One region of the uncultured Mycobacterium sp. genome, then DNA from elsewhere that is predicted to be linked to it. Evidence: riboswitches for the same ligand, from Rfam matches in the RefSeq annotation. Region 1 holds a riboswitch; the other holds the start of a gene.
The links. Region 1 has a riboswitch for cobalamin ahead of ACFE99_RS07540 (HoxN/HupN/NixA family nickel/cobalt transporter). Riboswitches for the same ligand answer to the same signal wherever they lie in the genome.

Region 1 (5,836 bases):
AGCTGGCCCGCGGTGAGTTGCAGACCATCGGCGCCACCACGCTCGACGAGTACCGCAAGTACATCGAGAAGGACGCCGCGCTGGAGCGCCGCTTCCAGCCGGTGCAAGTCGGTGAGCCGACGGTCGAGCACACCATCGAGATCCTGAAGGGTCTGCGCGACCGCTACGAGGCGCACCACCGGGTGTCGATCACCGACGGCGCGATGGTGGCGGCCGCCACGCTGGCCGACCGCTACATCAACGACCGGTTCCTGCCGGACAAGGCCATCGACCTGATCGACGAGGCGGGTGCCCGGATGCGGATCCGCCGGATGACGGCTCCGCCGGACCTGCGCGAGTTCGACGAGAAGATCGCCGAGGCGCGCCGCGAGAAGGAGTCGGCGATCGACGCGCAGGACTTCGAAAAGGCTGCTGCGCTGCGTGATCGCGAAAAGCAACTGGTCGCTCAGCGCGCCGAACGCGAAAAGCAGTGGCGCTCCGGTGATTTGGACGTGGTCGCCGAGGTCGACGACGAGCAGATCGCTGAGGTGCTGGGCAACTGGACCGGCATCCCGGTGTTCAAGCTGACCGAGGCCGAGACCACCCGGCTGCTGCGCATGGAAGAGGAGCTGCACAAGCGGATCATTGGCCAGGAGGACGCGGTCAAGGCGGTCTCCAAGGCGATCCGCCGTACCCGCGCCGGGTTGAAGGACCCCAAGCGCCCGTCCGGTTCGTTCATCTTCGCCGGTCCGTCCGGTGTGGGTAAGACCGAGCTGTCCAAGGCGCTGGCCGAGTTCCTGTTCGGCGACGACGACGCGCTCATCCAGATCGATATGGGCGAGTTCCACGACCGGTTCACCGCGTCGCGGTTGTTCGGCGCCCCACCGGGATACGTCGGCTACGAGGAGGGCGGCCAGCTCACCGAGAAGGTGCGGCGCAAGCCGTTCTCGGTGGTCTTGTTCGACGAGATCGAGAAGGCGCATCAGGAGATCTACAACAGCCTGTTGCAGGTGCTCGAGGACGGCCGGCTCACCGACGGGCAGGGCCGCACGGTCGACTTCAAGAACACGGTGTTGATCTTCACGTCCAACCTCGGTACCGCCGACATCTCGAAGGCGGTCGGCCTTGGCTTCTCGCCGGGCGGTGGTGAGAACAACTACGAGCGGATGAAGCAGAAGGTCAACGACGAGCTCAAGAAGCACTTCCGCCCGGAGTTCCTCAACCGCATCGACGACATCATCGTGTTCCACCAGCTGACCCGCGAGGAGATCATCCGGATGGTCGAGCTGATGATCGGCCGGCTGGAAAAGCAGCTGAAGAGCAAGGACATGTCGCTGGTGCTGACCGATAAGGCCAAGGCGCTGCTGGCCAAGCGCGGCTTCGATCCGGTGCTGGGCGCCCGTCCGCTGCGGCGCACCATCCAGCGTGAGATCGAGGATGCATTGAGCGAGAAGATCCTCTTCGAGGAGGTCGGTCCGGGCCAGCTCGTCACCGTCGACGTGGACAACTGGGACGGTGAAGGTTCCGGCGAGGACGCGGTGTTCACGTTCACCGGAACACCGAAGCCGGCCACGCCGGCCGAGCCGGATCTGGCCAAGGCCGGTGCCCACAGCGCCGGCAGCTCGCCCTCGGCTGCGCAATAGGGCCCGCTGAGCGGCCAGTTATCGCACGGTTTTGACGAAATCCCGTGTCATAACTGGCCGCTCGCGACTTATTCGCCGGGGCTGCTCGGCTGCCAGCGGTTTTCGATGTTGGCCAGCTTCCAGTAGGCGATGGCGCCTAGCCAGGTGACGGCGAACAGGCAGACAATCGCCAGGCCGGCATTGTTCAAGTCGATCGAGCTGATCCAATTGGTGACCGGATCCACCCACTGCAGATCGTCGTGCAATATCGACACCAGCTCGATCGACCCGATCAGCAACGCGACCGCGATCGACAGCGCGGTGATGGTGAAGTTGTAGTAGATCTTGCGAAGCGGCTGCATAAATGCCCAATCGTAGGCCGCGGTCATCAGCAAGCCATCCAGCGTGTCCATCAGGCTCATCCCCGCCGCAAACAACAACGGCAGCACCAAGATCGCGTACCACGGCAGCCCGGCAGCAGCTCCGGTGCCGGCCAGCGCCAACAACGCCACCTCGGTGGCGGTGTCGAAGCCGAGGCCGAACAGCACGCCCACCGGATAAATCTGGACTGGGCGTTTGATGCGGTTCATGATCGGCGAGAGCAGACGTGCCAGAAATCCGCGGTCGTCGAGCGCCGCTTGGAGTTCCTCCTCGGAGTAGGAGCCGCACCGGAGTTTGGTGTAGGCACGGGTTATCCCGACCAGCGCGACGATGTTGATCACCGCGATGAGGTAGAGAAACAAGCCGGAAGCCAGGGTTCCGGCGAAGCCGAGTGCATGCCGGACCGGTGAGTCGTCGTCGACCAGCGCGCCTACCGCACGAGCACCGACGACGACCAGCACCGCCATTACCAACACGATGGTGGAATGGCCCATGGCGAACCAGAATCCGACCGATGTCGGTTTCGGGTGGACTCCCTCTGTGTCGCGCTGGTCCGATTGTCCAGCTCCTTCTCGGGCCGCTTCGCGGCCCGCATCGTCGCCGCTCATCAGCTTGCGAGTGGTGTTGTCGATGGCGGCGATGTGGTCTGCGTCGAACGCATGCCGTAGGCCGAACAGATAGGCGGTGAAGCCCAGTCCGACACCGAAGATTTCGGTTCCGACGCGGTAGCGGTGCGGCGCGATGCCCATCACCAGTGTCGCGAAACCTACGACGTGCATCAGCGCGATCACACCGAAAAGCACGCCGATCTCGATGCGGTCGCGGCGATGCCAGGTCGACATCACGGCGCGGATACGCTCACGAAAACCAGCCGACTGAGCAGACGAATGCCCTACAGACACTTGACCGCCTTCCGGGATTGCGCGTCCCATCTGCGATGTGTGAACGGGAAGGTCTGGCTTCCAACGCTGAAACGCTGGTCACAGTGGCGCGACCGCACCGGAATATGCACCGGTTTCCTCGCCGTTCACACGATTACCCGCGACTGAGGCTATATCGCCAGGCGCGTCGCGCCGAAACTGGGTCCGCGGTTCAGCGTGGCGCAACCAGCAGCGCGAAGGCCTGCTTGGCGATCCGCAACATCCAGCCGGTCACCGTGGGACCGTGGTCACGCGGCCAGTTGAGCTGAAAGCTCACCACCCACGGCTGTCCGGTCTTATCGACCGCATACCAGCTGAACGTCAGATCACCCGGCAGGCCGCCGGCTTTAGCTCCGACGTACGGCCACTCATGCGGGTCGAGATCGATACCCGGGGCGGCTGCCAGGATCTGCTTGACGAGTGCGGCTTTGCCGACCGCGGCGGCTTGAAGTGCCGTGTGCACTCGACAGATATCTTCGGCGTTGCCATACCATTCCGCGCCGTAACCCGAGGCTGGGGTGTGAGCGCGGTTCGGATCTGGTCGGTAGACGCGAGAATTCGCCTGCTGCAACAATTGTGCCCGCACTTGGGGAGTAGCCTGCTTCCACTGCTGGCGCAGATCCGGCTTGCCCCAGCCGACCGAGAACAATTCATACATCGTCGGGAACGGCGTCATCGCGGCCGGATCGTGATGCCCGGCGTCGATCAGCGCTTTTTCGACAGCCTGGGTGCCGACTTTCCCGATCAGCATGTCGGTGGCCATGTTGTCGCTGGTCGCAATCATCTTCTCGGCGGCGGTGCGCACCGAAACCTGTGCTCCCACCGGCAGTTCCAATCCCGACGATCCGACCGCCTTGCCTTTCTCGGTGACGGTCATCTGGTCATCCCAGGACACCTTTCCGGCCTTGACCGCGTCAGCCACGGCGTAGAGCACGTACAACTTGAATATCGATGCCAGCGGAAGAGATTGCGTGGTGTTGGTGCCCGCGATCCGCTCACAGCGGCCGTCGTTGACTTTGGCGGCCTGGTAGGAGTAACGGGCTCCGGTCTTGCTCAATGTGGCATCGAGGTCACGCCATGAAGAAATCGTCGGAGTCTGCGTCACCACATCGAAGCGGTCAACCAGGGTGGCGTCGTTGGTGTGGATCTCGATATTCTGTCGCGCGCCATATGAGCTGACCAGATGTAGCGTGGCGGCGCCGGCAGTGATGTCGACTCCGTCGACCTTAAACGGCCGATCCCACCACAGCCCCTCCATGCTGCTCTCGACAGTGTCCACCATGTCGGGTGCGGCGAGGGTACGAACCCCGACCGGGCCGATGGGCCAGTCCGAGTTGAGCATGTCCACGGTTTGCTGCGCGCGCATACCGGGCGGCGTCCTGATATCGATCCGAACTCCCGCGTCCGCGGCGTTCGCCGGTGGTGCCGGAGGCGGAGTACATCCGGGCGCCATAGCGGCGACCACCACAGCCGCGGCGGTCACTGCCGCGGCGCGGTGCCTCGCTGGGCTGGCGCTACGCCGTCGGGCGGTTTGCGGCAACGTCCAGCACAACCTCGAATTCCAGCAGTGACGCGCCGGTCGCTACCGGGTTGGCCCGGTGACCGGCATGTGCTTCGATGGCGGGCCCCGTTGCCCATGCCTGGAAGGCCTCGTCGGACTCCCAATGGGTCACCACGAAGTAGCGGTCTTCGCCCTTGACCGGACGCAGTAGCTGGAAGCCGAGGAAGCCGGGTTGGTTCTCCACGGCGTGCGCGCGATGCGCGAACCGCTTTTCCAGTTCGGGGCCCGCGTTCGGGGGGACCTCAATTGCGTTGATCTTCACCACTGGCATGCGGCTAGGCTACCGTGCCCGACGTGCCGACCGACCTGCTGACCCGCCGCGGTGGAGACGGCCAACCGCTGGTACTGGTGCACGGCTTGATGGGCCGGGGCAGCACCTGGTCGCGCCAGCTACCGTGGCTGGCTCGGCTGGGCACCGTGTATACCTACGACGCCCCGTGGCACCGCGGCCGCGACGTCGCCGACCCCTACCCGATCAGCACCGAACGCTTCGTTGCCGAGCTACGCGACGCGGTGAGTGGATTGGGAACGCCTGCGCGGCTGATCGGGCACTCGATGGGCGCATTGCATTCGTGGTGTCTGGCGGCGGAGCAGCCCGAACTGGTTTCGGCGTTGGTGGTGGAGGACATGGCACCCGATTTTCGTGGCCGCACCACGGGGCCATGGGAGCCGTGGCTGCATGCCCTGCCGGTCGAATTTGACGCTGCGGAAAAGGTATTCGCGAAATTCGGGCCCGTCGCCGGCCAGTACTTCCTGGACGCTTTCGACCGGACCGCGATCGGTTGGCGCCTGCACGGCCACGTCGAACGCTGGATCGAGATCGCCGCTGAGTGGGGCACCCGCGACTACTGGGAACAGTGGCAGGCGGTGCGCGCACCGGCGCTGCTGATCGAGGCGGGTAACTCCGTCACACCTCCCGGCCAGATGCGCAAAATGTACGAAACAGGTTACTGCACAAGGTATTTGCATGTACCAGAAGCAGGCCATCTGGTGCATGACGAGGCCCCGCACACCTACCAGCAGGCGGTCGAGTCGTTCCTACGGCGCGTCGCCCGCTAGCGCATATCGGCCGTCGGCGGTTCGCGTGACCAGGCCATCGGCGAGCAGCGAATCCAGGGCGCGCTCACGCTGCTGGATGTCGCTCAACCACGCCACGTCCAGCTCGGCCTTGGTGACAGGACAATCCTTGCCGCGCAACACGTCCAGTAGGCATCCGCGAACCTGACGGTCGGTTCCCGCGTAGCTTTGAACTTTCCGTCCCGGCCCAAGAGTGGGTGGATAGCCGGCTCGCCGCCATGCGCACTCTGTCAGCGGACACAATCCGCAGCGCGGGCTGCGTGCGGTGCACACCGTGGCACCCAACTCCATCAGAG
Region 2 (5,836 bases), on a different contig from region 1:
GACATGATCGTCGCCTCGAAACTGGTGTTCTTGGTGATCTGGATGGGTGCGGCCACGTCGAAGCTCAACCACCACTTTCCGTTCGTGATCTCCACGATGATGTCGAACAACCCACTGATCCGGGCGAAGTCGATGAAGCGTGCCTTTTTCGAACGGTTCCCGCAAGACCTGCGGCCCGGACGCCTGTCGCGGATCGTCGCGCACGGCGGCACCACCGTAGAGATGTGCGTGCCGGTGGTGCTGTTCTTCTCCCACGGCGGCTGGGTGACCGCGATCGCCGCCGCCGTCATGGTGTGTTTTCACCTGGCGATCCTGACTGCGATCCCGATGGGTGTGCCGCTGGAGTGGAACGTCTTCATGATCTACGGCGTCGGGGCCCTGTTCGTCGCGTATCCGCAGTTGGGGCTTTCCGACCTGAAACACCCTGTGCCGGTGGCCATCCTGTTCGTGGTGATCGCCGGCATCGTGATCGCCGGCAACCTGTTCCCGCGCAAGATTTCGTTCCTGCCGGGCATGCGCTACTACGCCGGCAACTGGGACACCACGCTGTGGTGCGTCAAACCGTCTGCGGAAGAGAAGATCACCCGTGGGCTGGTAACGATCGCCAGCATGCCGGCCGCGCAGCTTGAGCGTTTCTACGGCAGCCAGGAGGCGGCGCAGATCCCGATCTATATGGGATACGCCTTCCGCTCGTTCAACACCCACGGCCGAGCGCTGTTCACCTTGGCACATCGAGCCATGGCCGGACAGAACGAGGACGACTACGTCATCACCGACGGCGAACGGATTTGTTCCACCGCCATCGGCTGGAATTTCGGCGACGGCCACATGCACAACGAGCAGTTGATCGCCGCGATGCAGGAGCGCTGCCACTTCGAGCCCGGCGAGGTGCGCGTCGTGCTGCTCGACGCGCAACCCATCCACCGCCAGACCCAGCAATACCGGTTAGTCGACGCAGCCACAGGCGAATTCGAGCGCGGCTATGTCAGGGTGGCCGACATGGTTACCCGGCAACCGTGGGACGACACCGTGCCGGTGCACGTGTACGAAAGCCGCATTGCCGGCTCCGACGAGGTGAACCAGCCCTAGGCAGCTTCGCCTCGCACCTTCGCCGCCGCGGCGATCATGTTCTGCAACGACGCCGTTACCTCCTCGACGTTGCGGGTCTTCAACCCGCAGTCCGGGTTAACCCAAAGCCGTTCGGCTGGAACAGCTCTGAGAGCTGCACGTAGCGAACTGGCGATCTCCTCGGTGCTGGGGACGCGGGGCGAGTGGATGTCGTAGACGCCGGGTCCCACGCTGTTGGCGAAGCCCGCCGCGTTGAGGTCGTCCAGCACCTCCATATGCGAGCGGGCTGCCTCGATCAACGTGGCATCGGCGTCCAACTCGCCAATGGCGCCGATGATCTCACCGAACTCCGAATAACACAGATGGGTCTGGATCTGCGTCGAGTCGGCGACACCGGAGGTTGCCAACCGGAAGGCGCCCACCGCCCACTGCAGATAAGCGTCCTGGTCGGCGCGGCGCAGCGGCAGCAGCTCCCGCAGCGCCGGCTCGTCGACCTGGATGATCGCGATGCCGGCCGACTGCAAATCGATGGTCTCGTCGCGGATCGCCAGGGCAATCTGGTAGGCGGTGTCGGCCAGCGGCTGGTCGTCGCGCACGAACGACCACGCCAGGATCGTCACCGGCCCGGTCAGCATGCCCTTGACCGGTTTGTCGGTGAGCGACTGCGCGTAGGTGATCCACTCGACCGTCATCGGGTGTGGCCGCGACACATCGCCGTAAAGGATGGGCGGGCGCACACAGCGACTGCCGTAGGACTGCACCCAGCCGTTCTGGGTGGCGAAGAAACCGTCGAGCTGCTCGGCGAAGTACTGCACCATGTCGTTGCGCTCGGGCTCGCCGTGCACCAGCACGTCGAGGCCGAGCCGTTCCTGCAACGCGATGACGTCGGCGATCTCGGCCTTCATCCGGCGGACGTACTCGGCCTCGTCGATCTCGCCGGAACGAAAGGCGGCGCGGGCTTTCCGGATCGCCGGGGTCTGCGGGAACGAGCCGATCGTGGTGGTCGGCAGGGTGGGCAGGTGCAGCCGCGCTTTCTGCATCTCGCGGCGCTCGGCCGCATTGCCGCGTTTGGCGCCGGAGGCCAGGATCGAGTCGATGCGGGCCCGGATGTGTTCGTTGCGCAGCCGCGGATCCGAACGCCGAGACGCCACCGCGGCGTTGGAGGCCGCGATCTCCTCGGCGACCGCTTCGCGTCCTTCCCGCAGCGCGCGGGCCAGGGTGACCACCTCGTGCACCTTTTCGGCACCGAACGCTAGCCAGCTGCGCAGGTTCGCGTCCAGCTCGGTCTCGAAGGCCAGCGAATACGGGACGTGCAGCGTCGAGCACGAGGTCGACACAGCAACTGCCTCCGTTGACCCCAGCAGGGTGGCCAGCCGGCTCAGCGCCGCTTCCAGGTCGGTGCGCCAGACGTTGCGCCCGTCGACGACGCCGGCCACCAGCGTCTTTCCGGCCAACTCCGGCACCGACGCGACTGCGGTGTTGGCGCCGGCGACCAGGTCGACGCCGATGGCCTCGACCGGCGTGCGAGCCAGCACCGGCAAGGCAGCGCCGGGATCCCCGAAGTAGGTGGCGACATAGATCGCCGGCCGCTTGGGCACCGATCCCAGCGCGCTATACACCCGCTCGGCCAGCGCCGGCGCATCGGCGCTGATATCGGTCACCAGCACCGGCTCGTCGAACTGCACCCATGCCGCACCGACATCGGCCAGCAGCGACAGCAACTCCGAATACACCGGGATCAGCTCATCGATGCGTTCGATCGGGGCGCCCGCGCCGTCCACCGCTTTGCTCAACAGCAGGAAGGTAATCGGGCCGATAACCACCGGACGCGCCGGAACGCCTTGTTGCAACGCCTCGTTCAGCTCACCGACCACTTTGGCGGCATTGAGCGTGAATCGGATGTCCGGCGAGATCTCCGGTACCAGATAGTGGTAGTTGGTGTCGAACCACTTGGTCATCTCCAGCGGTGCGATGCCCTCGGTGCCCCGGGCGGCGGCGAAGTAGCGGTCCAGCTCGTCGTGCACAGGCTGCACCCGGGCCGGCAGGGCTCCGAGCATCACCGCCGTGTCGAGCATCTGGTCGTAGTAGGAAAAGCTGTTCACCGGCACCGAATCCAGGCCGGCCGCAACCAAATCAGACCAGGTGTTGCGGCGCAGCGTCGCCGCGACGGACTCCAGCTCGGACCTGCTGGTCCGCCCGGCCCAATAACCTTCGGTGGCGCGTTTGAGTTCGCGGCGCGGGCCGATCCGCGGTGAGCCGGTGATGGTGGCGGTAAACGGTTGAGCGATCACGTGTTCGTCCTTCACTCGAAACGGGATGGTCACCGCCGGCGGACGCGCAGCCGATCCGGTCGGGCACATGCCCTGCAACCGTTACGGCCAAACGCCCATTCCACGAGGCGATGAGCCGCCGGACGCGGCGCGCCCGGCACAGCCGGCAGGTCTTCGGACTCGCAGGCGCGCACTGGAGTGCTCCTAATGGCCGTCGCTTCCCAGTCGGGCGACCAGTGCTGATGACGGCGGTCGTTCCTGCATACCGCTGCGGGACAGTCCCGGACTTTCACCGGGTTCCCTCTCGCGAGGCAGAATCAACCTGCCTCACTCGATGCCGACAGTGCGGCAGACCAGCTGCACGCTCGAGGTTACTCGTTGGATGGCGGCGACCCGCCGCGCCCGGCTCCGCCGCGCTTGCGATCGCCTCTGCCGGCGTCAGCGTCCGGCAGCCAGCGCTTCGCCGATGGGGACGTCGCCGTTGTTGAACTCGATGGTGCGCCCGATCGTCGAATCGTCGGCCAGAGCAGCGGCGATCACCAGCGCGACATCCTCGCGGGACACCTGGCCCTTGCTGGCCTCAGGACCCACCGCGATCCGCCCGGTCCCCGGCTCGAGGGTGAGCCGGCCCGGCCCCAGCACCGTCCAGTCGAGGTCGCTGGCCCGCAGGTGGGCGTCGGCGGCGGCCTTGGCCTCGGCATACGGGAAGAACGGATCATCCTGCGGCACACCGTGATCCGGTCGGGCGCCGAAGTAGGAGACCATCACGAACCGCCGCAAACCTGCTTGCTTGGCCGCGTTGATCACCCGAATGGCGGCATCGCGGTCTACGGCGTAGGTGCGCGCCGGGTTGCCGCCGCCGGCCCCGGCGGAAAAGACCACCGCGTGGTGCCCCGCCAACAGCTGTGTGAGCGCGTCGGTATCCAGTCTCTCGATGTCGGCCACGACTGGTTTGGCACCGGTTGCGACGACGTCGTCCGTGTGATCCGGGTTGCGGACGATAGAGCTCACCTGGTCACCGCGCTCACTCAGGATGCGGCTCAGATGCAAGGCCACCTTGCCGTGGCCGCCGATAACGACGATGCGCGCCATGAGTCTCACCTTGGTCCGATCGGTCAATCTGGAGGAGGCAACAGGGCAGGACGGTCCGCGATTCCCCGATAGGCTTGGCACGGTGTTGAGCTCCCGCAACTCCTCGCCGTTAGTGCATCATGTTGTTTCGCCGTTGCGCCGGAACGCTTTGATACCGGCGGCCGCTGAATACATCGCGCAGCGCTACGGCGGTTCAACCCAGTTTCGGCAGCGCCGCGAGGACGAGGGATTTGAGCTTGAAGAGATTCAGCTGGGTGGCTCAGCGCGGTGTAGACCAGCGTGTCGCCGGAAAATCCGGGGTCGATGCCGTTTATGTAAAGCGAAGTGCCGCCGGCCTCGCACGCCTGCTCCAACGGCGTGCGCAACCAGTCGTCGGCGTGCTGCGGCGCGACCAACCACACCAGCGAAGTACCCACCACATTCGTGCCCGCGCGAAGGAACTTGGTGATCTCCTTGATTGCGGCGTGCGGGCGGGGTTCGGCTTGCGAGGTGTAGACCACGCAGTCCGCTTCAAGCGCTACCAAGGCGTCGATGTCATTGGTGGCGGTGACTCCCGTCGACTCATCGAGCTCGCACAGTTCGGCGGCGTCGCGGCCCGCCTTCTCCGTGTCGGCGGCATGTACACCGACGAGTTCCAGATCGGGGCGCTCGATAATCGCCTGCAATGCATGGCGTCCCACATTGCCGGTGGAGAACTGAATTACCTGTCGTGGCATCACACTTCCTTCTCAGAGCAGGTCAGTGATGGTCTTGAGGCCAGCCTCATACAGCACGCCCGGCAGCATGCCGCCATCGATTTCGATGGTCGTGCCGTTGATGTAATCGGCTGCGCCGCTAGCCAAGAAAACACAGGCGCGGCCGACTTCGGCAGGTTCACCGGCCCGATGCAGGGGAACGTTGGCGAAGTAGGCACGCCCGTCGGGATCATTTTTGGGCAGCACGAACGAGCGAAAGTTGTCCGTCATGGTGGGCCCCAACGCCAGGCAGTTGACACGGGAATGCGGTCCCCATTCCTCCGCCAGGGAGCGGGTCATGTGATTGAGCCCAGACTTCGCGGCGCCGTAGGAAACCAAGGTCGGTGAACCGGCGGGATGGCTAGCGCCGCTGGAGATATTGATAATGCAACCAGTGCCGTCCTGGCGGCGCATCTGCCGATACACCCGGATCGCGAACCACAGCGGGCTGATCAGATTCATCTGAATCGCGAATGCGTGATACAGCACCGTCCGCTCGAAATCGTCATCGCTGGCTGGGGCGCCCTGGATCGTCTGCACAAGTTCCGGCACGTCCTCAACGTGGGGGGTCGGCACCGTGCCACCAGCATTGTTAACTAGGATGTCGATGCGACCGTACTTCGCCGCAGCCTCGGAGAGCATGGCGTCAATCGCGCGGTAATCACCTTGGTC

Region 2: it holds a riboswitch for cobalamin, as region 1 does, so the genes downstream of both, metE (5-methyltetrahydropteroyltriglutamate--homocysteine S-methyltransferase) here and ACFE99_RS07540 (HoxN/HupN/NixA family nickel/cobalt transporter) in region 1, are expected to answer to the same signal.

What each region holds. Positions count from the first base shown of each region.
Region 1 is NZ_CAXUCH010000039.1:436-6,271, reverse strand. Features, by position in the region: gene clpC1 (ATP-dependent protease ATP-binding subunit ClpC) at 1-1,622, shown strand, start outside; gene ACFE99_RS07540 (HoxN/HupN/NixA family nickel/cobalt transporter) at 1,691-2,824, opposite strand; cobalamin riboswitch at 2,913-3,040, opposite strand; gene ACFE99_RS07535 (serine hydrolase) at 3,075-4,442, opposite strand; gene mhuD (mycobilin-forming heme oxygenase MhuD) at 4,417-4,734, opposite strand; gene ACFE99_RS07525 (alpha/beta fold hydrolase) at 4,758-5,522, shown strand; partial or broken gene ACFE99_RS07520 (A/G-specific adenine glycosylase) at 5,502-5,836, opposite strand, start outside.
Region 2 is NZ_CAXUCH010000060.1:11,236-17,071, forward strand. Features, by position in the region: gene ACFE99_RS10200 (DUF3556 domain-containing protein) at 1-1,089, shown strand, start outside; gene metE (5-methyltetrahydropteroyltriglutamate--homocysteine S-methyltransferase) at 1,086-3,428, opposite strand; cobalamin riboswitch at 3,486-3,679, opposite strand; gene ACFE99_RS10210 (SDR family oxidoreductase) at 3,777-4,430, opposite strand; partial or broken gene ACFE99_RS10215 (dihydrodipicolinate reductase) at 4,688-5,146, opposite strand; gene ACFE99_RS10220 (SDR family NAD(P)-dependent oxidoreductase) at 5,159-5,836, opposite strand, start outside.